DNA from 4 places in the Lachnospira sp. CLA-JM-H23 genome. Region 4 is predicted to be linked to each of the others. Evidence: predicted binding sites of a transcription regulator. Region 4 holds the regulator's gene; each other region holds the start of a gene.
The links. The regulator Rex, encoded in region 4, represses fermentation and respiration genes when NADH is low (regulators of the CRP and FNR family bind a similar motif). The targets are predictions, from matches to a motif close to ATTGTTAANTANTTAACAAT.

Region 1 (7,906 bases), on a different contig from region 4:
ATCTTACCAAATATAACACCTGCCGCTGTACCAAAGCAGAATGCAATAAGACCTAATGCAACAATCTTTAATGTATCAAGATTGAGGAAGGCTTCTGCACTTGTTGTAGCACCAACTGATGTACCAAGAATAATAACAACTATATACATAAGTGCATTGGATGCTGTTTCTGTAAGCTGCTTAACAACTCCTGACTCTCTAAAAAGGTTACCAAGCATAAGCATACCAACAAGTGGTGCTGTTGTAGGAAGAATTAATACTACAACGATTGTAACGATAATAGGGAAAAGAATTTTCTCAAGCTTAGATACAGGTCTTAGCTGTTCCATCTTAATCTTTCTTTCCTTTTCAGTTGTTAATAACTTCATAATAGGTGGCTGGATAATTGGTACAAGTGACATATATGAATATGCTGCAACCGCTATTGGTCCAAGGTAATTAGTCTGTCCTAATTTACCAGCAAGGAATATTGATGTAGGACCATCAGCACCACCAATAATAGATATTGCTGCTGCTGCCTTATCTGGGAATCCCATAAATATAGCCATAATGTAAGCAGCGAATATACCAAACTGTGCTGCTGCACCTAAAAGGAAACTCTTAGGATTAGCGATAAGTGGACCAAAGTCTGTCATCGCACCAACACCAAGGAAGATAAGTGATGGCAGAATACTCCATTCATCTAATAAATAAAAATAATGTAACAAACCACCTACGCCATTGCTTGAATCTTCAATAGATAACATAATATCCGGGAAAAGATTAACAAGTAACATACCAAATGAAATAGGTACTAAAAGCAGAGGTTCATATTCTTTTTTGATTGCCAAATACATGAAAAACAGCGCAACCAGAATCATCAGATAATTACCCCAAGTGAGGTTAAAGAATGCTGTCTGGTGAACGAGGTTTCCCAATGTTGATAAAATATATTCCATTTTTTACCTCCGTATATTATCTCTACACAACTAATTGATATATCAATTAGTTCATAGAAACTAATACTTTACCTGACTCTACTGAATCACCAGCTGCACACTCAACTGTAGCAACTGTACCATCCTGTGGTGCACAGATTTCATTTTCCATCTTCATAGCTTCAAGAACGAGTAATACATCACCCTTCTTAACTGCTGCGCCCGCATTAACGTTAACCTTAAGAATCTTACCAGGCATTGGTGCATTAACCTTTACTGCACCCTGTGCGCCTGCTGGTGCTGCAGCCTTTGGCGCTGCCTTAGGAGCTGCTGCTTTTGGTGCTGCTGCCTTAGCTGCACCTGCTGTGCTTCCTGTTCCTTCTTCTACAGTAACATCATATACATTTCCATTAACTGTTATTGTATAATTCTTCATAATTTATTTCCTCCTGCTATTAACCTTTCTAATTGAACGAACTACAAGTCCGTCTGTAGATGTATTCTCTGATGCAGCAATAGCTGCTGTTATAACTGCTATAAGTTCAAGATCATCAACTTCTTCATCCTGCTCTTCGCTTGAAACTATCTGAGCAATAGCATTATCAACACCCTGGGCATCATTAGATGCTTCATTCTTAGCCTTATTTTTGTTCTCAAACTTATTGATGTACTTAAATAATGAAATAATGAATGAAATAAATATAAGTACAACGAATACTGTTCCCATACCGATAAGAGTATTCATTACTGCTTTATACATCTTCTGTCCTGTAGTATATGATGGATTGATAGCACCATTTTCAAGTGTATAGTCATCATTAATTACGAATTCAAATGTACATTTATCATTCTTCTCATATGAAGTATCAACTGTAATAGTACATAACTCACCTGTCTTGCTGTTGAGTTCTACATTAATTTCATTGATACTCTTTAAAGCACCTAACTCACCTCTTGTGCTATTCCAGCTATTATAAAAAGCTATTGTCTTAACACTAATTCCACTCTGGTCAACAATGTATAACTTATTATTTACCATTGTAAGTGATTGAGCTGCCTCTGCATCCGCTGTTATCTTAGCAGAATCATTCTTATCAAGATATGTAATCATATCTTTAACCCAGTCTACAAGATAAGCCTCACTGGCATCAAGCTGCTGCTGTTTTAATTCTGTCTTGGCACTTGCTGTTGATATAGTGCCATTAGATGAACTGCAGGCTGTCATACAGAATACACAGATAAGTAATGAGAATAACACTAAGAACTTTTTAAACTTAATTTTCTTCATATTATCACCTCTTCAATTATACTGTGCCATGCTTCTTATCTGCACGAACCTCTCTTTTATCAAACAACATTTCAAATGCTGCAATAATGTACTTTCTTGTATCTTCTGGGTTAATAATTGTATCAACATAACCTCTTGCAGCTGCCTGCTCAACGCTTGACTGTAATGCTGCATATTCAGAAGCCTTTTCATTAATCTTAGCTGTAACATCATCTGCTGCTGCGATTTCATCAGCATACATAATCTTAGCAGCTAAAGAAGCATCCATCATACCGATGCTTGCCTGTGACCAGGCATATACCATATCTGCACCTACTGACTTAGAATTCATAGCTACATATGCACTTCCATAAGCTTCACCTGTAATTACATTAACCTTTGGCACATCTGCGTTAGAAAATGCATATACTAACTTAGCAGCTGCCTTGGCAATTGTCTTCTCAGCTCTTACATTAGCTTCAAAGCCCTTAACATTAGTAAGTGAAAGCACTGGTATTTCAAATGCGTTACAGAATGTTACGAATTCGGCTGCCTTATAAGCTCCATCTGTAGTTAATACAGCTGCAAACTCTTCTGCCTTTTCGCCATTCTCATCATATATTGCTGTTCTGTTAGCAACAGCACCAACTGTAACTCCATCAAGCTGAATGAAGCCAGTTACCATTTCCTTAGCATATTCAGCCTTAACTTCTACAAATAATCCATCATCTGAAATATCTGTAAGAGCAAGTGCAGCATCAGCTATCTCTGCTGACATATCAGCGCATACTCTGTTAAGGTCGTCCTGATTATCTGTGTATACAGCACCTTCCTCATTATTAGATGGAAGCATTGATACAAGCTGTCTTACTCCATTAGCGATTGTTTCTTCATCACCAATGAAATCTGCAACACCTGCTTTAGCCATAAATTCTGCACTTGATGTATCAAGCTTAGATTCATAGTTGCCATCTAATGCGTTAGGACTGTTAACAAATAACTTAGCCTTCTTTTCTTCCACAAATACGAAATCTGAAAGTTCTGCAAGAACAGCAAGACCTCCACCACATTCACCGTATACGGCTGTAATCTGTGGAACAATTCCAGAAGCTAATGACATATTCTTATAAATCTGTCCAAAGCCGTCAAGGGCGTCTGTTGCTTCCTGAAGTCTTAAACCTGCGCAGTCAATCAGACCAATCACAGGAGCTCCCATTTTCATTGCCTTCTCATAAAGATTAGCAATCTTCTTGGCATGCATCTCACCAATTGTTCCGCCTAACACAGCAGCATCCTGGCTATACACATACACAAGATTTCCATTGATAACTCCATATCCTGTGATTACACCATCAGATGGAGCCTTTTTTTCCTGCATGTTAAAATCTGTTGCTCTTGCTGTAACAGCCGCTCCGATTTCAACAAAACTGCTATCATCAAGAATTGCTTCGATTCTTGATAAAGCCTGTGTAGTATTACTCATCACCGAGACCTCCTCTTTGTTATATATTGCTTAATGCAAACAACTATTGTTTATTTTATAACAATGTAAGTTAAATTACAAGAGATTTGTTGTTGCTTTCCACGTTATTTTGTTAATTTTATACGCATTTTTCATTAATTTTGCACATAGGACATATATGTTATTAATCTTTTGTTTCAAGAACTATAATAAGTCCTTTATGAACCTTAATTATTCCCTGTTCATCTTCCACTTCGTTGCTCTGGCATATACTTAATCCCTGCTTTAATTCATAATTATCAAGCGTATATTTAAATCCCTCAAGGCTTAAACTGACATTTTCTGACATAGGAATAATTGACACATATCTTCCATACTGGCTGTCTTTACGAATTATATGTATTCCATCAGCCTCACTTAAAAGATATATATAATTGTGCTCATCAACTATATGGCAGTCCTTTCCACAATCAGCCGCCACCTTCATATTTCCTATATTGGTAATTGTGTGATCCATTCTTGTTCCTGTCGCACCAAGTATATATATGTCTGTTGCACCCTTTTTAAGTGCTGTCATAATCGCAAGATGTGTGTCGGTATAATCTTTTTCTTTAGGATATATCTCAAATTCAGTATTACTCTTATATCTGTCAAGCACATCTTTATCTACTGAATCGTAATCTCCAAGCAGAAAATCCACCTTCAATCCAAGCTTATCAGCATACTCAAGACCGCTGTCAGCCGCTATGCAATAATCAAATGTCTGATTATCAAGCCATTCTTTCGCCCACGCAACATTAATACTTCCACCTGTAACAATAAGAGTCTTGCTCATCTTCTATAACCTCCTTTTTAATTATCAATCTTTTAAATTTTCTGCCCATGTTCTTTAATTTTTCACATTTATACTTTATAATTAACCAAATAGTAATTAAGCGTATATATTTTAATAAGCAGACAGCATTTTCATTCTGCTTACATCTGGTAATAGTACCACATTTTACTGATTATATATAGTTTAATTTACGCAAAGCATTTTAATGCTACATATTACATATTATTCATATGCATAGAAAGGAGATTATTGTGAGCAGCTTAAATTCACAGTCAGACAATACAGTTGATGAACACATCATTGACGAAGTTAAGCAATCTGGCATTTCTGAAAAAGAAGCCAAAAATATTATCGAGGAAGAAGAAGGCATTGAGCTTTTACAGCACTCTGGCAATCTGTATGAGTCAACAGATGACAAATATAAAGATAACTTGTCGTCTGCAATAACTTTTTTTGTATGCGGTGCTGCTGGAATTATAATTCTTATTCTTAATGACATCGGAATATTAAAGTTTGTAACAAAAGGTAGTTCTAATTTCATACTTGTAAATGTTGTTCTTGGTCTTTTATTTGTTGGATTTATCGCAATAGGTTTCTGGTCATTAAAGTATTCCAAGAAAATCAAGTCAAACGCCTCTATCGAAAATGAAGCAACGGACACTATTATCAACTGGCTTAATGACAATGTAACCAAAGAAGACATTGAAGGTTCTTACAACAATGATATTGCAGAAGAAATGAAATATTTCAACAGAAGTGATTACATCAAAAATGCTATTATGAAACAGTTCCCTGACACGTCCGAAGGGTTATGTGACACTATCTCTGATAAATACATTGACAGCATTTTCAATATGTAAATCAACTTTACAAAAACAAAAAGAATATACAGGCTTCTATAAAAAGCATACAATCAGCTTTATAAAAATACTGGCTTCCATAGAACCATACAGTCTGCTATAAAATCACACAGCCTGTCAATGCTAAATATTACCCAGCTATAATCAGGCTATAACATAAGATAAACAAAAGCTGTTGATTTATTATCTAAACACTGATAATAAATCAACAGCTTTTTACTATTATTGCAAATATAATTACTTACTTTGAAAGGTACTCATCAATACCCTTAGCAGCAGCTTTACCAGCTCCCATAGCAAGAATAACTGTTGCAGCACCTGTAACAGCATCACCACCAGCGTATACGCCTTCCTTAGATGTCTGTCCATTAGCTTCTTCTGCTACAATACATTTCCTCTTATTAATCTCAAGACCCTTAGTTGTAGATGAGATAAGTGGGTTAGGTGATGTACCAAGTGACATTATAACTGCATCAAGATCCATTACGAATTCTGAATCAGGGACTTCAACAGGCTTTCTTCTTCCAGAAGCATCTGGTTCGCCAAGTTCCATCTTAACACACTTAATACCTGTAACATTACCCTTATCATCAGTAAGGACTTCTGTTGGGTTAGTAAGAAGGTCAAATATAATACCCTCTTCTTTAGCGTGATGTACTTCTTCTGCTCTTGCAGGAAGTTCTTCCTCACTTCTTCTGTATACAATATGTACCTCAGCACCAAGTCTTAATGCTGTTCTTGCGGCATCCATAGCAACGTTACCACCACCAACGACAGCAACCTTCTTAAATCTTGCTATTGGTGTATCATAATCCTCTCTGAAAGCTTTCATAAGATTGCTTCTTGTAAGGTATTCATTAGCTGAGAATACTTCATTAGCATTTTCTCCTGGGATACCCATAAATCTTGGAAGACCAGCACCTGAACCGATAAATACAGCATCAAAACCTTCTTCATTAATAAGCTGGTCAATTGTCATTGACTTACCGATTACTACGTTAGTTTCAATCTTAACGCCAAGCTTCTTAACATTTTCAATCTCTGATGCAACAACTGTCTTCTTTGGAAGACGGAATTCTGGAATGCCATATACTAATACTCCACCAGCTTCGTGAAGTGCTTCAAATATTGTAACATCATATCCCATCTTAGCAAGGTCACCGGCACAAGTAAGTCCTGAAGGACCTGAACCGATAACAGCCACTTTCTTACCCTTCTTCTCTGTTGGCATCTCTGGTGATACATTGTTCTCTCTAGCCCAGTCAGCTACGAATCTTTCAAGCTTACCAATTGATATAGCTTCGCCCTTAATTCCTCTTATACACTGACCTTCACACTGTGTTTCCTGTGGACATACACGGCCACATACAGCAGGTAATGCAGATGACTTTCCAATAACCTTGTAAGCTTCTTCAAAATTACCTTCTTTTACATTATGTATGAATTCCGGAATATTGATTGATACTGGACATCCCTGTACACATTTAGCATTCTTACAATTAAGGCAACGTGTTGCTTCTTCCTGTGCCTCTTCTGCATTATATCCAAGGCATACCTCATCAAAGTTCTTATTCCTTACATCTGGAGCCTGTTCCCTTACTGGAACTTTCTTCATAACATCCATTATATATACCTCTTTTCCGTTGATTAATTACATTGTCCACATCCACCGTGATGCGTATCTCCTTCAAGGGCTGCAAGCATAGCTCTGCCCTCTTCTGTCTTATATGTCTGCTGACGTTTCATAGCCTGGTCAAAGTCTACTAAATGTCCATCGAACTCCGGTCCGTCTACACAAGCGAACTTAATCTCATCACCAACCTGAAGTCTGCATGCACCACACATACCTGTACCATCAACCATAATAGGGTTCATACTTACAACTGTAGGTATACCTAATTCCTTAGTTAAAAGACAGACGAATTTCATCATAATCAATGGTCCAATCGCTATACATTTGTCATACTTCTTACCCTGTGCATAAAGATCTTTAAGTACATCTGTACCCATACCTTTTCTTACATAGCTGCCATCATCAGTTGTTATATAAAGATTACCTGCCACTGCCTTCATCTCTTCTTCTAATAAGATAAGGTCTTTGTTCTTAGCTCCAACGATAACATCAACATCTACACCATGCTCATGAAGCCATTTTACCTGAGGATATACTGGTGCTGTACCTACACCACCTGCTATAAATACGATATTCTGCTTCTTTAAATCCTCAATATTCTCGTGAATTAATTCTGAAGGGCATCCTAATGGACCAACGAAATCACTAAAAGCATCGCCTGCTTTAAGGTGAGACATTTTTTCTGTTGATGCTCCTACTATCTGGAATACAATTGTTATTGTTCCAGCTTCTCTGTCATAATCACAGATTGTAAGAGGAATTCTCTCTCCTTTTTCATCCATTTTAACAATTATGAACTGGCCAGGTTCACAGTGCTTAGCAACTCTTGGTGCTTCAACATCCATAAGAAAAATCTTTTCTGCTAATTTTTCAGCCTTAAGAATCTTGTACATTTTATTACCCCTTTCAGTTATATATTATCTGAAGTGTTA
Region 2 (7,906 bases), on a different contig from region 4:
CTTGACATCTTCTAATGCCTGCTGCATATGTATCTCGCTTTCGACTATACATATTGGACATTCATATATTTCATCTGCATTATATTTGTTCTTGTAAGCCTCAACTAAAGCTTTTCTTCTGTTCACTGACAGGCTCTCTGGGAAACAGTCCCTGCTCACTGCCACAATTCCGATTTTAATAGATGGTTTGTTATTCATTGTAAAATCCTCCATTTCTGTAACACCCGTTACTACAAGTATGGGGACACATCCTGCTATATGACGTATCCCCTTACTTTTAATAAATACATTTCAAAAAGTTACTTATATAATATTATTTTTTTGTATATTTTGCAATACATTAAGCAGCTTTTATAAAATATTTTATATAAATCACTCAATTATTCACTAACTAGTTTTATAACAATTATTTATTATCTGGTGTATGCCACTTCCATTCCTGTACCTCTGGAAGATCCATACCATACTCGCTTATATATTGCTTATGTGCAACTAAAGTATCTCTCATCTTCTGGAGAAGATATGAACCTTTGTTGCCAAGCTGTGGAAGTGCATTAATAACAGCCTGTACAAGATGATAACGGTCAATTTCATTCTGTACTCTCATATCAAATGGAGTTGTGATTGTACCCTCCTCCTGATAACCGAATACCTGAAGATTTCTGTTATGTCTGTAATATGTAAGCTCGTGTATAAGTGTTGGATAGCCGTGGAATGCAAATATAATTGGCTTATCCTTTGTAAATAACGCATCATAATCTGTATCTGACAGGCCGTGTGGGTGCTGTGTATTAGACTGTAACTTGAATAAATCAACTACATTTATAAATCTAATCTTTAAATCAGGCATATTGTCTCTTAATATTGTAACAGCCGCAAGTGCTTCAAGTGTAGGTGTCTCACCACAGCCGGCAATTACCACATCCGGTTCTTCACCCTGATCGTTACTTGCCCATTCCCATATACCAACACCCTGTGTACAGTGCTTAACAGCCTGTTCCATAGTAAGCCACTGTGGTCTTGGGTGCTTAGATGTAACAAGCACATTGACATAATCACGGCTTCTTATGCAATGGTCAAAGCAAGAAAGCAAGCAGTTAGTATCTGGTGGAAGATACATTCTTACCACATCCGCCTTCTTATTAGCTATATGGTCAAGGAAGCCTGGATCCTGATGTGTAAATCCGTTATGATCCTGCTGCCATACATTTGATGAAAGAATAAGGTTAAGTGAAGCAATTGACTGTCTCCAAGGAAGCTGTGAACATACCTTTAACCATTTAGCGTGCTGTGCCGCCATAGAGTCTACTATTCTGATAAATGCTTCATAGCTTGCAAAGAAGCCATGACGTCCTGTAAGAAGATATCCTTCTAACCAGCCTTCACACATATGCTCTGAAAGCATTGAATCCATTACACGTCCGTCCTTGGCAAGGAATTCATCATTATCCTTAAGAACATTATTCCAATCCCTGTTAGTCTCCTCAAATACTTTGCCTAATCTGTTAGACATTGTTTCATCTGGTCCAAAGATACGGAAGTTCTTAGTTTCTTCATTTAACTTGAATATATCTCTTACAAAACCTCCAAGTTCAATCATATCCTGACCATCTTTTGCTCCTGGGAAAGGTACGTCAACGCCGTAATCCCTGAAATCTGGAAGTCTTAAATCTCTTAAAAGCTTACCACCATTAGCGTGAGGATTGGCACTTATTCTGTGATCTCCTTTTGGTGCAAGTGCTCTTAACTCTGGAATTAATCTGCCATTTTCATCAAACAATTCTTCTGGCTTATAGCTTTCAAGCCAATCATTAAGCTGCTGTAAATGTTCTGGTCTATCCATCATAATTGGAACCTGATGTGCCCTGAAAGTTCCCTCAATTTCCTTGCCATCAACAACCTTTGGTCCTGTCCAGCCCTTTGGTGTTCTAAGTACAATCATAGGCCAGAATGGTCTTTCTGTCTTACCTTCTTCTCTTGCTTCTCTCTGTATTTCCTTAATCTCCTCAATAACAGTATCTAATGTCTCTGCCATCTTTCTATGCATTGTCATTGGATCATTGCCCTCAACAAAATATGGTTTCCAGCCACATCCGTGGAAGAAACTTTCTATCTCATCGTGTGATATACGTGAGAATATTGTAGGGTTGCTTATCTTATATCCATTAAGGTGTAATATTGGAAGCACTGCTCCGTCTGTCACAGGATTGAGGAACTTATTAGAATGCCATGCTGTAGCAAGTGGTCCTGTCTCAGCTTCACCATCACCAACAATACAAGTTGTTATAAGATCCGGATTGTCAAATACCGAACCAAATGCATGTGCTATCGAATAACCAAGCTCACCACCCTCATTAATTGAACCTGGTGTCTCAGGTGCAACGTGGCTTGATATTCCTCCTGGGAACGAGAACTGTTTGCAAAGCTTCTTTAATCCGTTCATATCCTGACTTACATTCGGATATACTTCACTGTATGTTCCCTCAAGGTATGAGTTAGCTACAAAGAAATTGCCGCCGTGACCAGGACCGGATATAAGCACCATATCAAGATCATACTTCTTAATAGCTCTGTTCATATGACAGTAAACGAAATTCTGACCCGGAACTGTACCCCAGTGACCTACGATTTTCTTCTTAATATGTTCCTTCTTTAAAGGCTCTCTTAAGAGAGGATTATCTAAAAGATAAAGCTGGGCAGCTGCTAAGTAATTGGCAGCTCTCCAATATGCGTCCATCTTTTCAAGATATTCATCTGTAATTGGCATCTTTTCAACACACATTTCTTCGTTCATCCTTAACCTCATTTCTATGACAATAATATTGCCACTTAATAATTGTTATCTATTTTAAAATCACTTCTGTAAATATCTTTTATAAATATATTTTACAAAAGTGATTTTATATTAGCACATCTTAATTAAATGTCAATATAGCTTTCACAAAAATACATAAAAAATACAAGCACTATCACAAAAGGCTGTCCAATATTGATATGCCTCTTTACCTGACACAAAATGTTCTGTAAAGATTAGCCATATCATAATCGGACAGCCTTTATTTTTAACATAATTACAATTTATATTATCATTACTATTTCATTATTACTGCTTATTAAATATAGCATTAAGCTTTGGGACTTTATTCATAAGTGCCTTAACAATAAAATAAGCCGCTACACCATATAATGCACCTGTGATTGTACCGACAAGCACATCTGTTGGATAATGTACTGTAAAGTACAGTCTAGAAAATGCTATAAGTGCCGCAAGTACCAGTGCCGCACTTCCTTCCTTCTTTCTCCACATAAATATTGACACTGCCGCAGCAAACGAAGCTGACGAATGTCCTGATGGGAACGAATAATCGTGAATAGAATTAAATATTCCATATAAATTCTCGAATTCATTGCCAACAACAAAATTCTGTCCAACTACCCAGAATGCTCTTGGTCTTGCCCATAGATGCTTCATTATTCCATTACAGAATATAAGCGACAATATAAGTGCTATTGCCATTGTAAGCCCTGCTTTTTTATATTTCTTAGGAAGAACTGTAAGCATAAGCACAGCTAATACTATCCAGAACCAGCCTGCATTCCCCAATGTAGTAATCACATAAAATATTGGATTAGTTATTGGGTTATGTAATGTTTCAAACCAATGTAATATCTGAATTTCCATTATATAACAGCCACTTTTAATGTGGTCTCTCCTTTCCACAATTGACCTAATATATTAATCAATTGAAATCATATTGTGGAATTATAAATGAATATATATATATTGTCAATTTAACTTTACAGCCCTCTGGCATATACATTTATTCTTTCTTCCCTTATATCCATAACTGTATTCTGCTTCAATTGCTATGTCATACAGCATTGCCGTCCTGTCCGCATATAACAGCGTAACTGTATACTCTGCATCTGAACTGACAGCCTCATTAAATGACTTACAGAAACTTCTCATAAGCTGTGTTGTAAATACATCATCTGGAATATCATCATATTCACCAGTTATGTAACCATCTGACACTTTATCCAAAGCATAATCAAATGCCCCATTAATACTGCTGTTCATCTCCATATTACAGTAATTATCACTGATAATCGAATTATGTATAATCACAAGCAGAATAATAATAACCATCATTCCAGAACTACTTATTATTAATCTCATATCACTCCTTATCTATATTACATTGTGCCGACATCTCAATTTAACGTGGCAAATCCATATTTGTATTTATTCAATCCCCATCATCTTTATTTCGTAGAGCAAATCCAGATTTATCCTTATTGTGCTGGGACGTACTACACCGCCATCTCAACCCTTACAAGTGCCTTATAATCACACAGCTTATTAAGTCCGAACAATCTCGACTTTACAGGATATTTAATATTCAGGCGGTAATAATCATAATCTGCGGCTGCATCGAAATATTCATAACTTACATCTGCCCCATATTGTGCAGCTATCTCGCATACCTTTTTATTAGTATCATAATCAATATCCCTGTGTTCATAACTTATGCCATTTATCTGGATTACATCTTTTATATACTGCTGTACCTCACTGCCTTTGCTTACACTTTTATTAACAGCAATAAAATCCAGCGATATCAGACATATAAAAGAAAGTATTACAAGATATGCCGAAGCTTCTACTATTATCTTCATTATGCACCTACCTGTAGAACAGCTTTGCAAGCTGTGTACCCTCTAATACAGTGCATTTGTTCATACATATCCCTAAGAATGTAAATGCTATTGCAAGTCCTGTAATACATATAATTACATCACCATATTCTTCCAATAAATATTCCATTATACTATCCTCTTTCATTTCTTAGATTGTATTTCAATTAAACTATTGATTTATATTAAATATCTATATCAACCACCAAGCATTTTATCAGCAAGCATTGCGTACATATTTATCATTGATAATATAAATACTATAGCAATGCACGTCTCACCTAATTTTTCTAATATAAAGTCCATGCCAAGCCTTTCTCCACCTTTAATATTACCAGCAGCAAATCTTTACCTACTCGTCACTAATGATATTCTCTTCCACCTTATTAATGTATAGACAGACACAATCTTTAACAATATTAATATTACACATTACAAATACAGTGTTATAACAAGCATCATATCAACAGACATTTTCAATGCCATAAGAAATACAGGTATGTATTCCATAAATTTAAACAAACTTATCCTGTCCTTATAAGCAATCTCTGACTGCTTGTTTATAAGCTCGTTATTTCTCTGTATTAAAGAATTAATAGTTTCATCTACCTGATTGTCTGGCAATTCCGATACTGAATATAATGTTCTTACTGTCGACATTATATCTGTCTGTCCATACTCCGACAGAAATTCATAATATGGCTTAATATCTGATGGGTCTGCCTCTATGTCCCTTATAAAAGTATCAAGTGAATTCTTAATTATATACGGACTTTCATCGTAAGTATCTTCAATTGCCGCAATCAATGGCATATTCTCAAGATTAAGTGCAACATTTCTTAACCAGTCAGAAAATGCCTGTCTTAAATTGTTAGTAAGCTTTTTCATTGCAGACTTTTTATTAATCAACGGATAAATAACCATTACAGCCATTGCCATAACAAGATATACAAATATAAAATAAAAACCATTAATAAACGCCAGGCCTGCCAATATTCCAAGCACTGTTATAACTGGAATTATCTTCTCAATTATATTCCATACATTGGTTTTAAACACAAGCTTATAATATTTCCTGCTGTTAGTATCAATATCTTTATCATTAAGAATTTCATATCCGTAATGTTTATTCGTGAAAGCATAGAATAATATACATAACACAAGGAATATCACTGCTGTCCCCTGATACAGCCAGTCATCAACTATGTTTCCCTGTCCGCTTTTATATCGGTTAAGCATGGCACTCATAAATATTGTAAGACCTGAAAGCACTATGCTTATAATAACTCCTATGGTTGTATCCCTTTTTACATTCTTGATTTCAAGCTCCTGCCTGTATATTCCTTTAATCCACCTGTCAGAGTCATCAAGAAGCACTCTAAGTGCATTCTTATACCTTCCACCTCTCTTTTCAATTCCAATAATAAACTTATGAAGTGTCCTTATACGGCTGCAATTATACTCTTTCTCTATGATATAAAGTGCATTAGCATATACATCTTCTCCCATACCATATTCAAGCTCGTCCATAGCCTGCTCTATCACCCTGCCAAGAGTGCCGCCTGCTATCTTGCCTGTATCTTCTAAAGCTGTGTATATCTTAGGATTTCTCATAAATGAATACGCCATCTGATGGAGATATATATCAACGTCCATAAACTTTTTAAGCCTGTTATTATTGTAGTACCTTTTTCTTATAATTCCCGGAATAACGCTTATGGACACAAGACCAGTAATTATTACACATACAGGCTTAAGGCCATATATCATACTTATTCCGAATATCACAAGAAGTCCTGTTGTTATTGCTAAAATATATTTCTTCATTGAGAAATCATATCCATATGCTGATATATCTTTAATTACTGAACGCCCCGAAAAATATCTAATTAATCTTTTCATATATGTTCTTTATGCCTCTCCTATTAAATTTATCAAGAATATCTTCCGGGACAGTTTCGTCTGTAAATGTGCCGTCTTCGTATATTACACAACAGTGATTAACAGAATTGCACCTTGAAAGAAAACCTATCTGCTTAATCCTCCTTTTCTCGTGCTTGTCACATTCCACAAGCACAACAAGATCTATATATTTGTATACACTATTGATAAATCTTTCATTGACACTGCTGTTGCCAAGCATATTGTACATTCTGTCAGGCATATCCCTTACCTCATCCAGATGCATAGTTGTCATACAATATGAACCTGTAGACAAACTGTTAAGCAGATGTGCAACTTCTGGTCCTCTTGACTCTGACAGCAAAATCCAATCTATATTATGTCTTAACCCAGCCTTTATGATATCCTGGTATGTAACCTTGTCATCCACAAAAAATTCAACACATTTTTTATTAGGATTAATCTTTCTATAATGTATCTCCTGATTATCCTCATATACTCCTGCCTTCTCATTATGCGGAATTTTCGTTGACAGATACTTTACAAGCTCTGTCTTTCCTGCGTGTGGCTGTCCTCCCACAACTATGCTAAGGTGTGCAGTAACACTATTCTCCAAAAGATTAATAATGCTTTCCGGGGCATAATCTGACTCAACTAAATCCTTATGCGAAAATCTCAGATATTCTGGTATCTTTCTTATAGACATACTTTTCTTGTGACACCTTGATTCGTGCCATATAGAAATTCTAAGCTTCTCTGTATTGGCCTCAAGAATAGGTCTGCTTCTGTTAAATGAAACACCCATTATATTGGCAAGCTTTATTGATACATTTTCCACATATCTGTCACTTAATTCCTTGCCTGAAATATAACTTCCAATGCCAAGCTCAGTTATCCAAAGATTATAACCATCCCATTCTATATCCGTCACATTATCATTATTTATTTCCTGTGCTATCTCACTGAATAATTCATCTTTATTCTTTTCAATAATGTCTTTTAAATCTTCTTTATCCATATTCCACCCCATTTACTGCACACCTTCTTAATTATTTCATAGCTTCATATATCTGTGACTCATACTCAATATCTTCTATCGCTCCTGTTGTCTTTCCACTTACTATTGTCACAACCGCCGCTGTTAAAAGTAAGGCTGCAAGCACACCAGCAAGTGCAACAACAACTTTTCCATAATGTTCTATTATATCGTGCAAATATATATCCTCCTATAAATATATCTATTGATTATAATATATCAGATTATAATAATCCTAAATCCTGATATTCTATAATCAATTAAACTTTA
Region 3 (7,906 bases), on a different contig from region 4:
ATAATCATCTATAAACGTATATGGATTGTCAGCTGAAGCACCTGCACCGGCATTATAACCAGAATTATCTACATTAACATCTTCTGTTGCAGTTCCACAGCCTACAAAAGCAAACACCATAACTACAACAAGTGCAAGTGATATTAACCTTTGTATTTTGTTAGTTATTTTTCTTTTTGTCATTAATTAAATCTCCGTTCTTAAATATTGTATATATAATGCTTGGGTGAAAAGCCTCCAGCTTATGATACCTACGGATTGTTCCGTACTGCACACATACAATTCTACACTGGTATTATAGATATTTAATAATCTGTTGTAAGATAACTCGTAACCGCATATACAACATTTCCATTATATATAAGCCTTGACCAGCCGGTATCACCTATTCCTGTTCGCAATGCTATATCTCCATTATCAAGCACATCTACAATATCACCTGATACTTCTGGGATACTTCTTAGATTAACCGGCTCTTTAGCAGTTACCTCCTCATTAACACTGTTAAAGATAATTCCCAATTCAGCTGTATTAAGGCTCTGCTGTGTCTGTCCCGACACTGATGCCTGTGTGCCATAATTATAATTAAAGCTTGAATTGTAATTAAAATAAGCAACATTTACGTCAACATATCCTGATATTCCATCTATTCTGGCATTATTAGTATACTGCCACATAGCACACGCACCTGTGTATGAAGGATGTTCTACTGCTGGATATGTTCCATCTTTATAAGATGCCACCCATATCGGATATCTGGCTTCTATATCCTGTATATTCCATTCCTTATTATTAACAATCTGACCCTTGCCAGCATATAACATGGCATCGTAGCCTTCTCTGTCCACAGTATCCATAAATGCAAGTGCATTGTTAGTTCTTTCTTCATTACTAAGATTATACATTCTGCTTGAAGGATTATTATAATCTTCACAATTGTATACAACAGGGTATGTTATGTCATAGGCTGATATATAATCTATGACCCAGCATGCTTCCTCTATTGCTTCGTCCTCGTCAACCGCTGTCGAAAAGAAATACACACCTATATCTATGCCCGCTTTCTGTGCTCCCTCAAGATTGTATGACGCATATTCATCTTCGCATATAGTTCCATATATATCTGTACGGTATCCAACTCTTATCATCGCGTAATCAATTCCGCTTTCTGCGACTTTATTCCAGTCAATCTTTCCCTGCCATTTGGATACATCAATGCCATTGGAATATGCCATATTATCATTAGAAAATGTTGTTATATTAAGCTCTATCCCATTCTCACTTAATTCCTGTGACATATTATCCGACTGTGGGTCACCATCTGCTAATTCAACATATGAATTATCTGCATCCGCACTGTTACCAGGAATCCCATAAGTGCTGTCAGCTACCTGTATTGTATTACTCACTAAAACATCTTTGCTCGCCTTTCTTTTATTAGTAACCTTGATAACAGGTATGCTTACACATACCCCGGCTGTTACTAATATCAATACAACTACCAGTACTGCTGCTATGTGATGTCCTTTACGTTTTACAAACTTCTTTATATTCTTCATAGCAATCCCCCATTTATGTTAAATCTTTATTTTACATTAACTCAGAATATCAAAATATAATTACCACCAATTTCATTACAATACTAATATTACACTAATTAGTCAATAACATATCTTCTGAATATGTTAATTTTAATAATAATTTTATGATTATTTTGCACAAAAAAATGTTTTGAATATAAATCTTGCATACACTATAAGTGGTGCTATAATGTTTGTTAAAGAAATAACAATATATACAGACGAATACCGTTCAATAATTCCAGCTTAACTGGACATTATATTATCCGGCTGTATAAGAAATGAGGTATAATTATGAAAGTAAATAGTAGAAAAGTTGCTGTAATTGGCTGTGGTTTTGTTGGTTCATCATCTGCATTTGCACTTATGCAGAGTGGTCTGTTCTCAGAAATGGTTCTTATTGATGCAGATACAAAAAGAGCCGAAGGTGAAGCTATGGATATAAGCCACGGCATATCATTTGCAAGACCTATGCAGATATATGCTGGTAATTATGATGATATTACTGATGCCGCAATTATTGTTATAACTGCTGGCGCTAACCAGAAGCCTGATGAAACAAGACTTGACCTTATCAAGAAAAATGCGGCTATTATGAAATCAATTGTTGGCGAAATCAAGAAACGTGATTTTGGTGGAATTCTTCTTATTGTATCTAACCCTGTAGATATTCTTACACTTATTGCACTTAAAGAATCTGGTTATCCATCTAACAGGGTAATTGGTTCCGGAACTGTACTTGATACAGGCCGTTTCAAATATCTGCTTGGTGAACATCTTGACGTTGACAGCCGAAGCGTTCACGCATTTATTATTGGTGAACACGGCGACAGCGAGCTTGCTGCCTGGAGCAATGCAAGAATAGGCGGTCTTAAGGTTAATGACTTCTGCGAGCTTCGTGGTCACTTCAACCACGAGCAGTCTATGAAGAAGATATTTGAAAATGTCAGAAACAGTGCTTATGAAATTATTGAAAGAAAACATGCCACATACTACGGAATTGCAATGGCTGTCAAAAGAATATGCGAGGCAATCGTTCGTAATGAGAAATCCATTCTTCCAGTATCAAGCCTTATGACAGGCGAATACGGACTTAATGATGTTGTCCTTAGTATTCCTGCTGTCGTCGATGAAACCGGCGTACAGAAGGTAATTCCTATTGAATTGAATGATGAGGAGCTTACAAAATTAAAAGACTCTGCCAATATTCTTAAAGATATTGCAAAAGATTATATCTAAAAGATTATAAACAGATTTTATTAAAAACCTGCTGTAATAAATGTATATTATAATACATATATTACAGCAGGTTAATTATTACCCCGTTATTAATCATACAGCAGAACAATCCACCGCATTTTTATCAATTATAACGTTATTTATGAAGATTTAAAATCAGAGTTACAACTACTCTGCACTACCACTATCTGCCTGCAAAGTATCCGCATTCCCTGTTTCTGGTGTTGTGTCATTGCCAGCCTTATCTGACGATAAGCGGTTGTTTACCATATCTCTAAGGAGCTGGTATATAACCGATGTGAGCGGAATAAAGAATATCATCCCGAGAAGGCCGAAGAACTTGCCGCCTAAGAACACCGCCATTAATGTAAAGAGTGCCGGAAGTCCTACAGAGCTTCCTACAACCCTTGGATATATGAACTGTCCCTCGATAAACTGAACAATCTGAAATACGATTACAAACCATATAGTAAGTACCGGATTGGTGAATAGCACAAGAAATGCACCAACAACACACGCTAAAAATGTTCCTATGTATGGAACGAACTGGAACACTGCCGCCATTATGCTTATAAGTCCGGCATATGGCATTCTGCATATGCTAAGTGTAATAAACATAAGCACGGCAAGTATACAAGCCTCAACGCACTGTCCTGTAAGGAAACTTGCATAAGTCTGTGCAAAAAGGTTAGTAACACCTGTAACCTTAGAAGATACCTTCTTTCCAAATACAGCTTCTAAAAGCCTTTCTGTCTGTGAAAGCAGGCGTCTTTTATCCATAAGCACATACACTGCAATTATCACAGATATACTAAGATTAAACAAAGATGAACCTATCTGTGGAATACCCGTGAATATGCTCTGGAAAAATGCTCCGGCAACCTCTCCAGACTTTTTAAGTATGCTGTTCCAGTCAATCTTTTCAACATAATCATTAATAAACGTAAGATGTTCATCATATTTATCCAGAATATCAGTCACTACATTTACATTATTATCAAAATTCTTTATAAATCCAGTAATCGACTCTATCAGATCCGGAATAATAGACCACATTATAACAGCGAATACAAGCACAACTATAACTATTGTCACAACTAGGCTTATCCCGTTGCGTGCCTTTTCTTTTCTTAAGAACTTTACTTTCTTTGACAGCTTCTCTAACTGTCTTGACAATGCTTCCATTGGCACATTAAATATAACCGCAAGCATACAACCTAGAATTATTGGATTCAGAATCTTAAAAAATGTTCCTATACCACCAAATATATTCCCTATATTAAGTGCTACAGAAAGACTTATTGCCATAACTATACCCAATACAATTATATTTTTATTCTTCTCTCTTTTTTCCATTAATACTTCTCCCAATTATTATATGAACTTCTGATAATGTAATATATTATGGCTTAAAATATACAATAATGCAATATTTTACAGGATAATTTACACTTAATTTACACTTTAAAATTTATACTGTTATAAGCTCCTGCACATATCTTGACCTCTTCTGGTGTCTTGACCCGCCATCTATATAGATAATATCAAGCTCGTCTTCTGCCCTTGTCATAGCAACATAAAATAGCCTGCGTTCTTCCTCATAATCATCAACCTTCCCCATATAAGCATATGGTGTCACCTGTTCATTCGCTGATATTATTATAACCTTCTTCCATTGAAGTCCCTTAGCACCGTGAAATGTGCTAAGATACACGCCTTCATTCTTATCCGTTCTCACCCTGTATTCCCTGTCAGTTATATATCTGTACCATTCAGACATATTATCAAACTTTAACGCTTCCTTTTTCATAGCTTCTGACTGGTTAATGATATCCCCGCTGTCAAGTCCTGTATACTCTGCATACTCAAAAAGGTCATTTTCATACCCCATATCATCATATATATAATTGATAAACTGTGTCGGATTATCTATCCTTGAAAGGCTTCTTAAATCAAGAAACATATCATTGATTGTATCGTTAATTCTTAAGCAATCCTGTCTGCTGGCATTCTTTGTACAGGCTTCGTATATTTTATTCCTGTCAAATTCGCAATTGTGCACAAGGTTGCTTCTTATATATCTTTTGGGTCTGTTAATTATCCGGCTAAGATCCGTCTGTTCCGGCACACCTCTTGAAAGCCTGTAATATGCAAGCATATCGTAAAAACATATGCCAAGATGTATATCGTCCACATTATCCCTTGTAAAGAATGGCATACCTATCGTTTCTAATGTATTGACAAGCACCGAGGCCTCTTTCTTCACCCTGTAAAGTATTGCAATATCGCTTAAATGTCCGCCTGTCTTTACATAGTCATTAATAAGTGACACTGCCATATCTGCCTGCCTGCCATAAGATGCGGTCTGTCTTATATGCACTTTTCCCTCACCCTGCCTGTATGCTGACATATTTTTGACAATTCTGTTTTCATTATTTCTTATTACTTTGTCAGCACCTTCTATTATATATGGAAGACTTCTGTAATTAGTACCCAGAATTATCTGTACAGAACCAGGATATTTTCTTGAGAATTCCTTAAATATTGAGCTGTCAGCTCCTCTGAAACCATATATTGACTGGTCATCATCTCCAACTACACACACATTTTTCCTTAAATCAGCAACCATATATATAATCTCTGCCTGCAATGTGCCTGTATCCTGAAACTCATCAACCATTATATAGTCAAATATTCCCTGCCAGTATTCCAGCTCCTGCTTATTAGAGCTTAAGCATTTGTGACAATATAATATCATATCGTCAAAATCAAGCTTCTTATTATTCTTTTTAAATTCCTTATACTGGGAAAAAGTTATCTCAAGATATGCCTTAGAACTGCTTTTACTGTCCTGAATGTCAGCCGTACCGACCGCCATACTATTTATGTATTCATTACATTTTCTATAATACTCATCAAAATCATCAGGAACCCCTGATACTCTCTTATATAAAAGCTGTCTGTGAAATTCAGTAAAGAACTTTAATCTTCCGGCTTCCGATAATATATCTTCAGCCTTCAGATTATATGCTCTTGCAAGTACCGAATAACACAGGGAATGTATAGTTGAAAATCTTATGCCATCACTGCCATACTGCATTTTATACCTGTCTGCCATCTGCACTGCCGCAGCCTTGGAAAATGTAAGTACCAGTATTCTATATGGTCTGACACCTGATTTAATTATATTATTAGCCCTTGCCACTATAACCGATGTCTTTCCTGAACCTGCAACAGATATGATACACACCTGTCCATCAATTGTGTTAATGGCTTTCTGCTGTTCTTTACTATATTTCAATCAAATTCTCCTAAATTCTGAACTTTTCATACCACATAAGCACCATACTTACCATAAGTATAACTGATGATACCCATATTGTATGTATTCCAAATGTTTCTGATAAATTACCGCCTATTCCTGCACCAAGTGCAAAGAAAAATATAATTCCAAAATAATGAATTGCTTTAAATAACTGCTCTTTTTTTCTTTCTCTTACGAATACAGAAAGTGCATCTGTACCACTTCTTAAATTACCTATGCACATTGTGCTTGCATATGCAAAGCCGTTGACTTTTCTGAATGCTTGAACCTGCATAGCACACGAAAATGACACCATAATTGTTGCCACCATATTAAAAGTCTCTGGTATAAAACCTACAATTGTAAGTATTATAATTTCTATTAGAAGAACTAACTGTCTCCAATGGATTTTCTTTGCCATCTTGTATCTGGCATTAATCTGTTCTGTCACAAACACTCCAAGTCCGAATGCTAAGAAAGGAAACAGATACTTAATTCCACCGACTATATTTCCTGTCATAAAATTCTGACTCATAAGGACAACATTTCCTGTCTGTGCATTAGAGAATACTTTATCTCTTGTGAAATATGTATAAGCATCCTGAAATCCACCTGACACCGCAAGAACTGCACTATTCAGAAATGTTTCTGACATCTGGATTTGTTTCTTGGTTATCATAATAATACCAACCTCTTTCCTGTATTATCTGCGATATATCACTACAACATCACCATTCTGTATAAGTGTATCGCCAATAGGTATTATATTCTCTTCTCCTCTTTTTACAAGGGCAATTATAAGATTTTCTGGAAGATCCAACTGGCGTATTGTTCTATTGCACCAGTTATTATCCGAAGTTATGTTAATCTCCTCAAGCGAATCATTATCGCCATTCTCATATGCGGGAATACTGAGTATCAGATTATCCCCGCCGCATATCTTAGTATTGCCTCTTGTAATAATTGTTTCCCTGCCTCTTTTTATCATAAGTGCAATTGCACCTGTCGGCATATGTACTTCACTTATAAGCTTATTCTCCCAGTTATGGCCTTTAGGTATGAACATACGCATAAGCGTAATTGATGATTCTTCTTGATAATCATTAAATGTCTTACGTACATCTGATGTTTCATCAATCATATCCAACCGTCTTGAGACTGCTGGAAGAAGCGTTCCCTGAATTGCAACTGACAGAAGTGATATCATAAACACTATATTAAACAAATCCTTTGACATAACGCTTCCGCCCGCCATAATCACTATAGAGAACACTATTGAAGATGCTCCCCTAAGACCTGCCCACGACACTAAAAGGCACTGACGTACCGAGCATTTGAACGGCTTAAGTATCGCAAATACTACGGCCGGTCTCGCTATAAATGTAAGAAATACCGCAATTGCTATAGATATTGGTATAATTGTTAAAAATCTGTGAGGGTAGGATAACAATCCAAGCATAAAGAATATAACTATCTGTGCCAGTGTTGTTACACCATCAAAAAATGGAACAATATTACCTTTATTGCGTATCCTGCTGTTACCAAGCAGAATGCCAAAAAGATATATACATAAGAATTCATTGCCGCCGACTAACTGTGAAAGTCCTAAGCCTAAAAGCACAACAGCAAGAATAAATATAGTATCAAGTCCATTTACAATTATATCCGTCCTGGTAAGAACATATATGGCAGCCACCGCAAGACCTATGCCAATAAGCACACCATATACAATCTGTGCAAATATAACGTATGGAACTTTTATAAGATTATCACCATTAAGAAT
Region 4 (7,906 bases):
AGCTCAATACAATTAGCCCTGATTGCATCCAGATCTACATCTGCATATACTCTGTAATACTTACTCATTATTCACCTCTTGCTTTTATAAGCACATTTTTTATATTGTCAATAATATCGCCCGCAACCATAGAATACTTACCATTACTTAAGGCAGCTTCATCTCCTGCACAGCCGTGTATATATACGCCAAGTGCTGAAGCTTCAAAAGTAGTAAGTCCCTGTGCCATAAGTCCTGTTATTATGCCTGAAAGCACATCTCCCGAACCTCCTGTTGCCATTCCATCATTGCCTGACATATTAATATACACTCTTTCTCCATCAGAAACAATAGTTCTTGCATCTTTTAATACACATACGCAATTATGTTCTCTTGAATATGTTCTTGCTGTATCTATAGGATTATTCTTTATCACCGCAATATCAAGTCCTGTAAGACGTGACATTTCTCCTATGTGTGGTGTAACGACAACATTCTTATCTGACATATCATCTTTATATGAAGCATTACCACTATTGCCGCCAGCTTCATAGTCTACATCATCATTACTGCCATCAAGTTCAATTTTATATTGGGCGATTATATTAAGGGCATCTGCATCATACAGCTTTTTAATATTCTTCTTTGCTGACACACTTCTTACAAGCTTTACTGCACTTTCTTCCATAGACAGCCCCGGACCTATGCACACAACATCTGCCCAGCAGATACATTTATCCACTAATGTCTCTGTATTCTTAACAAAATCTCCACATTCCTCATCAGTATCATATGTATCAACAATACATTCCATATTGCCCGTTATAACTGCTGTACGGTTGCTTATATGCGTAAGGGTTCTTACAAGCCCTGCACCTATACGTGCCGCCGCTCTTGAACTTAATACTGCTGCACCTCCATAAAGCCTTGAACCAGCTATTACAAGTGCCTTTCCAAATGTTCCTTTATTGCCATCAGGCTTTCTTAGCGGAAGCATATCAGATATATCACTATAATCATATGTGAAAATATCCCTTGTCATATCCGGATATTGTGCAAAACCTATATCTTTTCTTATAATCTTCCCACAATATGAAGCTGCTGGATATAATATATGTCCGATTTTTTCAAATCCGAAGGTAACTGTTATATCAGCATTAACCGCAGATCCCATAACCACACCTGTCGATGCACTTATACCTGATGGTATGTCAACAGCCACAACAAGCCTGTTTCCATTATTGTCGCTATTCTGTGTATACTGCGAATGCACTGATGTACTGCATTTATTAATTGTATCTACTACTATTCTGGCCTCTCCTGCCAGTTCTCTTGATAAGCCATTGCCAAATAAGGCATCTACAATAACCCCATATTTAGAAAAATCCGGGCTATTAATACATTCTATGCCCAGATTCTTTATTATGTTCAATTGTATATCGAATTCTTTGGTAGAAGCGTGTGAGTTAATTATATACACATCCACATTGTAGCCCTTAAGATAAAGCTGTCTTGCCACCGCAAGTCCATCTGCCCCATTATTGCCACGTCCACATACGCATATAATGTCTGTATGTATATTTCCTTTAACCTTGCTTTCAATAGCTTCTGTCACTGAGAGTGCGGCTCTTTCCATAAGCACAACTGATGGTATACCAAGAGTATTAATTGAATAAGAATCCACATTCTTCATAGAAGCCGCATCTAATACATATCTCATTCCTGCTTATCTCCTACATTGCCTTCATTAATTCTGTCAACTGCACTACAATTCTCAGGTCCGATAATATCGTGTATAAGAGAATACATATTATTATTAACAGTTTCTTTATCCTGTTTTATAAGAATATTCTTCTTAAGCTTGACTCTTGTAGCATTAATCCACTTATCAAGTACCTCTATATCCTCTGTATTGGCATTCATTCTGTCATAGCAGGCTTTAAGTGTCTCTGTAAGAAGCTTCTCGTTAGCCCTTGCCAATTCTCTTGGTACTTCTAAGAGTTCATCTTCAAGCGAAGCTATCTTGTCATTAGACTCCTGTATAAGTCTTTGGTTCTGGCTCATACGCTTCTGCTTCTGCCTACTTGAATCATCATCTTCCATATTCTCAACAACATCATTGATAAGCTGCTTTTTAAGCTTCTTGATGTCTTTAATGTCATTATTAATTCTTCCCTGCTTCTTAAGCAGTTCATTAACCTGTTTCTCCCAATACGCAATCTCATCTGTCTTATTCTTCTCGTTAATAAGGTGATACCATCGCTCATCAAGCGTAAGAATCGGAATATTCTTAAATACATCACTATTCTTTAACAATTCATAAGTTATCTTAGACACCATCAATTCCCCCTTTGGATTTAATATCTTTATGAGTGCTTATTGGCAATTGTGTAAGAAAGTCTCATAAGGCTTTCTGATAAATGTACATTCTCAACTATTACGTCATCTGGCAGATTAAGATCTGTATGTGCGAAATTCCATATAGCCTTAATTCCTGCATCTGCAACCTGCTTTCCGATTTCCTTAGCCGCCTGCTTTGGTATTGTCAGTGCAACTATCTCTATATCGTTCTTATGTATAAAATCGGCAAGTTGATCCATCATCATTATATCTATTCCGTGAATGCTTTCACCTTTAAGCTCTGGATTGTTATCAAATACGCCGCATATAACAAAACCACGCTTCTCAAAGTCTGTATAATTAACAATAGCACGTCCAAGGTTACCAGCACCTATTATTATCATATTATGCTTCCTGTCTATTCCAAGTATCTTGCCTATCTCATCATAAAGATACTTCACATTATATCCATATCCCTGCTGTCCAAAACCTCCGAAATTATTGAGGTCCTGTCTTATCTGTGATGCTGTAACTTTCATTCTCACACTTAAATCTTTAGATGAAATCCTCTGAACACCACTTTCTATAAGTTCGCCCAGATATCTGTAATATCTTGGCAATCTTCTTATAACAGCCGATGAAATCTTCTTATTCTCTTCCATAACATTCTCCATTCCTGTGCAATACTGCTACGAAAAGGAGATGGGAAACCTGTAATTACCAGCTTCCCATCAGCCTTCAAAATTAATGTTAATTATATAACTATTTTGCTAAAAAGTAAAGAAATGTACTCTATCCAAGCACTCTCTTAGCAATATCCACAGACTCCTTTGCATCCTTTGAATAGAAATCCGCATGTATTTCCTTAGCATATTCAGGAGTAAGCACTGCTCCTCCTACCATAACCTTACAATCAAGATTGTTCTTATGTATAAGTTCTATTGTCTTTTTCATTGAAACAAGTGTTGTTGTCATAAGTGCTGACAGACCACAAAGCTTCGCACCATTTTCTTTAATCGCATCTACAACAACCTGATATTCAACATCCTTTCCAAGATCAATAACCTCATAACCATAATTCTCAAGAAGTACCTTTACGATATTCTTTCCAATATCGTGGACATCTCCCTTAACCGTCGCAATAACAATCTTTCCCTTGCTTACAGGTGCATTATTGCTCATAATCATATGTTTTCTTATAACCTCAAACGCTCCCTGTGCAACGCCAGCCGCCATTATAAGCTGTGGCAGGAATAATGTTCCCTTCTCGAACTCCTCACCTATCTTATCAAGTGCAGGAATCAAGGCATTATTAACAATGTCCATAGAATCCATACCTGCAAGAAGTTCTTCTGTTATTGCTGCACCTTCATTTTTTAGACCTTTCTCTACTGCATAGAATAAGTCATCACAGGTATAACTGCCCTTCTTATCCTTAAGATTAACACTTCCACCTGCCTGTGCTGTCTGACCACCCTGTACTGCATTTGCCGCTGTATTCATTGGATTAATCTTGCTTATATTAGGCATTGAAGCATAAGCCTTAATATAATCAACAGAATTCTTATCTATATTGGCAAGAAGCTTATATGCCCTTACTGCCCCCATCATCTCATATATGTTAGGGTTAATAATCGCAAGATCAAGACCATTCTGCATAGCCATTGTTAAGAAAATGTGATTGACAAGCACTCTGTTAGGAAGTCCGAAAGATATATTCGATACACCAAGCACCGTCCTTAAGCCAAGAGTATGCTTAACCTCATAAAGTGCATTAAGCGTTTCCATTACCCCCTCCTGTTCGGCTGAGGCTGTAAGTGTAAGACAGTCTATATATATATCCTCTTTAGGAATTCCTATAGCTATTGCCCTGTCCATAATCTTTCTTGCTATGGCAACTCTGTCTTCTGCTTTCTTAGGAATACCATCTTTATCAAGAGCAAGGCCAATTACTGCCGCACCATATTTTTTAACTATTGGCAGAATGTTATTAAGAGAGTCTTCTTCTCCATTAACTGAATTGACAATCGGCTTACCATTATATACTCTTAATGCAGCATCAAGAACCTCAGGTATAGTTGAGTCAAGCTGGAGAGGCACATCCACAACTGACTGAAGTGCTTTCACAGTATCAACCATCATCTGTCTTTCATCAATTCCCGGAAGTCCTACATTGACATCAAGAATATCAGCACCCGCACCTGTCTGTTCTAATGCCTGTCCAAGTATATAATCCATATCATTATCTAAGAGTGCCTGCTTAAATACCTTTTTACCTGTTGGGTTAATTCTCTCTCCTACAACTCTTGGCTGGTCAACTATAACTGTGCTTGTAGCTGAGCATACAGCCGATGGTATTTTCACTGGCTCTTTTGCTAAATTGCCTTCTTTATGTAACATATCTGATAAGCACTTTATGAATTCAGGAGTTGTTCCACAACAACCACCGAATATTTTAATGCCATACTTTCTTAAATCCTTCATAAATTCAGCAAACTGCTCTGCTGTCACATTATATTCATTAGTAACAGGGTCGGGAAGTCCTGCATTAGGCTTTACTATAACCGGAAGATTAGTCCAGCCTGTAAGTTCCTTAATAACCGGCTCAAGTTCCTTAGGTCCAAGTGAACAGTTGACACCTAAGGCATCAACTCCAAGTCCTGATATTGTAAGTGCAAATGAAGATATCTGACATCCTGTAAATGTACGCATATTTTCTTCAAATGTCATAGTCGTCATTATTGGAAGCTGGCTATTCTCCTTTGCTGCAAGCACTGCCGCTTTCACATCTAACAGATCTGTCATTGTCTCAAATACAACAAGATCTGCACCTGCCGCTTCACCAGCCTTGACTATCTCAGCATACATCTCATAAGCTTCCTCAAAGCTTAATGTACCTGTTGGCTCTAGAAGCTGTCCTATAGGTCCTACATCAAGTGCTACAAGTGCTCGTGGATTCACATTGGCACACGCCTTCTTTGCATTTTTAATTCCCGCTGTTACAAGTTCATCAACTGAATGCCCACATTCTTCAAGCTTATATCTGTTGCCACCAAATGTATTGGCATATATTATGTCTGCACCTGCCTTTAGATACTGCTCGTGTATGGAAATGAGAAGTTCCGGTTCTGTAATATTAAGCATCTCTGGTGTTTCACCCATCTTCATTCCTGCCGCCTGAAGCATAGTACCCATTCCACCATCAAGAATCACATAATCCTTTTGTAAAAGTTCTTTTAATTTATTCATTACAATGTCCTCCTGCTTCCCTGAATCTGCATGTACCTTTAAGGTTACACGACATACAGCCTTTTTTCTTTGAACTGACCTCTCCGGTTGTAAGCCCAATAACTGCTGTTACAGACTTGGTTGGTGTCATCATATCAGTCTTTCCTATATTAAGCCCTATAAGCTTAGGTGCATTTAGTATTTTTAAGAATTCGCCCTGCTGTGACAAAGGCAGATCACCATATCCTATTCCAAACCTGAATGTCTGGTTATACTCTGGAAGTTCCTCTTTAATAACAGCCTCAACCTTATCACATACCTGTTCAATTGCTGCACTTGCCATACTGTCTGATATTACAGCCTTGGCAAGGTCTGAGGCCTGCATCACCCTTAACATCCTGTCTATTCCATCAGAGATTGTCACTGCTATAAGTGCCGCTTTATTACAGCCTTTAAGATGTTCTTTAATTGAGTTTCCTTTTAATGTAACAGAAGTCCCTTCAAGCCTTACGCCCTCATCGACCTGTGTCACATCCACTACCCTGTATACATATCTTGGAACTGCCGCTTTTAAGACCTCTGCCTCACATTCATCTATAAGGCTGTTTATTGTCTCATCTGCCCCTATTCCCTTGTATCCTAAGTATCTTAATACTTCTGCCCTGTTTATACTGCTTAATGTCACCTGTTTTTTCATTTATTTATTCTTTCTTGCTTTGTCCTTATGCTTGCCTTTTCCTCTGCCCTTGCCTCTTGACTGGTTAGCCTTCTCAACATTAACACGGCGTCCCTTAATCTGCACGTTATCATTCATTGCCTTAAGAATTTTCTCTGCGTGTATAGCTGGTACATCAACAAATGTATAGTTGTCCATCATATCTATCGCGCCTACAAGCTTGCCAGGCATACCAGATTCACCTGCAATAGCTCCAAGAATATTAGCTGGCTTTATTTTATCCTTTTTTCCAATATTAATAAAGAGTCTTACCATTCTTGAATCATCTTTATCTGTATCAAAATGGAATTCTTCTACTTCATCTTCTCTGTCAAGGGTATCACCTATAAGCATTTTTAAAAGTGCTGCTGCCATATCCATAGATGTATATTCTTCCTGATTAACGTGTTCTTCAACAAGATTAACCATATCTGTAAGTCCACCCTCTTCGATTGTCTGTCTGATTTTATCAAACATATTATCAAGCTTGGTGTTCTTAACATCATCCAATGATGGAACAGGCTTTGCAAGTATCTTAGTCTTACAGTAACGCTCGATATCCTTTAACTTATACACTTCCTTGCCACTTATAAATGAAAGTGCCATTCCAGATCTTCCTGCACGCCCTGTTCTTCCAATTCTATGAACATAATATTCCTCATCCTGAGGAATGTCATAGTTAAATACCATATCTACATCATCAACATCAATTCCTCTTGCTGCTACATCAGTTGCTATAAGTATGTCTACCTTGCCGCTTCTAAAGTCATCCATTACTCTGTCACGCTGCTGCTGTTTCATATCACCATGTATTCCGTCAGCAAAATAACCTCTGCCCTTAAGCTCTGATATAAGCTCATCAACCTGTCTTTTAGTGTTACAGAACACTACTGAAAGTCTTGGATTGTATATATCAATAAGCCTGCACAATACTTCTGTCTTATTCTTAGGTCTTACCTCATAATAGAACTGTTCTATATTAGATACTGTAAGTTCTTTTCTTACTACCTTTATAATCCTGGCATCTTTCTGGAAATTTCTTGCAATATCCATAATAGCCTTTGGCATAGTAGCTGAGAACATTACTGTCTGTCTGTCTTCTGGCGTTTCTGTAAGAATTGTTTCCATATCTTCCCTGAATCCCATATCAAGCATTTCATCAGCTTCATCAAGAATAACCATATTAATATTATCAAACTTAACAGTCTTTCTTCTCATATGGTCCATAACTCTTCCAGGAGTTCCAACAATAATCTGTACGCCCGTCTTTAATGACTTTATCTGTCTTACTATCTCCTGTCCTCCATATACTGGAAGAACTTTAATATCACTCATATATTTGGCAAGTTTTCTTATCTCCTCAGCCACCTGTACAGCAAGCTCTCTTGTAGGGCAGAGTACGATTGCCTGAGGCTTTTTTATCTGTGGGTCTATCTTCATAAGCATAGGAATTGTGTATGCTGCTGTCTTACCAGTACCTGTCTGTGCCTGTCCGACAACATCAATACCTTCACATACAGCTGGAATTGCCTGTGTCTGTATAGGTGAAGTTTCCTCAAATCCCATATCCTCAATAGCTCTTAATATTCTTTCATCAATGTTTAACTCGTCAAATTTCATTCATTTCCTCATTTCTTAAATTTA

Region 1: a site for Rex is predicted at 3,713-3,732, ahead of WMO42_RS04125 (carboxyl transferase domain-containing protein). Genes of this name have one in related genera too.
Region 2: a site for Rex is predicted at 2,912-2,931, ahead of WMO42_RS06180 (phosphoketolase family protein). Genes of this name have one in related genera too.
Region 3: a site for Rex is predicted at 1,774-1,793, ahead of WMO42_RS01100 (L-lactate dehydrogenase). Genes of this name have one in related genera too.

The regions. Positions count from the first base shown of each region.
Region 1 is NZ_JBBMET010000002.1:367,849-375,754, forward strand. Features, by position in the region: gene WMO42_RS04110 (sodium ion-translocating decarboxylase subunit beta) at 1-938, opposite strand, end outside; gene WMO42_RS04115 (biotin/lipoyl-containing protein) at 985-1,353, opposite strand; gene WMO42_RS04120 (OadG family protein) at 1,357-2,205, opposite strand; gene WMO42_RS04125 (carboxyl transferase domain-containing protein) at 2,222-3,667, opposite strand; gene WMO42_RS04130 (thiamine diphosphokinase) at 3,831-4,481, opposite strand; gene WMO42_RS04135 (hypothetical protein) at 4,733-5,341, shown strand; gene gltA (NADPH-dependent glutamate synthase) at 5,583-6,968, opposite strand; gene WMO42_RS04145 (sulfide/dihydroorotate dehydrogenase-like FAD/NAD-binding protein) at 6,989-7,867, opposite strand.
Region 2 is NZ_JBBMET010000004.1:17,719-25,624, forward strand. Features, by position in the region: gene WMO42_RS06175 (L-fucose/L-arabinose isomerase family protein) at 1-198, opposite strand, end outside; gene WMO42_RS06180 (phosphoketolase family protein) at 407-2,794, opposite strand; gene WMO42_RS06185 (phosphatase PAP2 family protein) at 3,104-3,682, opposite strand; gene WMO42_RS06190 (hypothetical protein) at 3,788-4,180, opposite strand; gene WMO42_RS06195 (hypothetical protein) at 4,315-4,680, opposite strand; gene WMO42_RS06200 (hypothetical protein) at 4,688-4,828, opposite strand; gene WMO42_RS06205 (hypothetical protein) at 5,131-6,600, opposite strand; gene WMO42_RS06210 (ATPase, T2SS/T4P/T4SS family) at 6,584-7,618, opposite strand; gene WMO42_RS06215 (hypothetical protein) at 7,650-7,814, opposite strand.
Region 3 is NZ_JBBMET010000001.1:239,714-247,619, reverse strand. Features, by position in the region: gene WMO42_RS01110 (ABC transporter substrate-binding protein) at 1-183, opposite strand, end outside; gene WMO42_RS01105 (GH25 family lysozyme) at 306-1,559, opposite strand; gene WMO42_RS01100 (L-lactate dehydrogenase) at 1,875-2,819, shown strand; gene WMO42_RS01095 (AI-2E family transporter) at 2,988-4,175, opposite strand; gene WMO42_RS01090 (ATP-dependent helicase) at 4,291-6,120, opposite strand; gene WMO42_RS01085 (YoaK family protein) at 6,131-6,802, opposite strand; gene WMO42_RS01080 (potassium/proton antiporter) at 6,827-7,906, opposite strand, start outside.
Region 4 is NZ_JBBMET010000005.1:142,092-149,997, reverse strand. Features, by position in the region: gene alr (alanine racemase) at 1-68, opposite strand, end outside; gene WMO42_RS08095 (NAD(P)H-hydrate dehydratase) at 68-1,699, opposite strand; gene WMO42_RS08090 (hypothetical protein) at 1,696-2,319, opposite strand; gene WMO42_RS08085 (redox-sensing transcriptional repressor Rex) at 2,346-2,981, opposite strand; gene WMO42_RS08080 (homocysteine S-methyltransferase family protein) at 3,112-5,568, opposite strand; gene WMO42_RS08075 (methionine synthase) at 5,561-6,244, opposite strand; gene WMO42_RS08070 (DEAD/DEAH box helicase) at 6,245-7,882, opposite strand.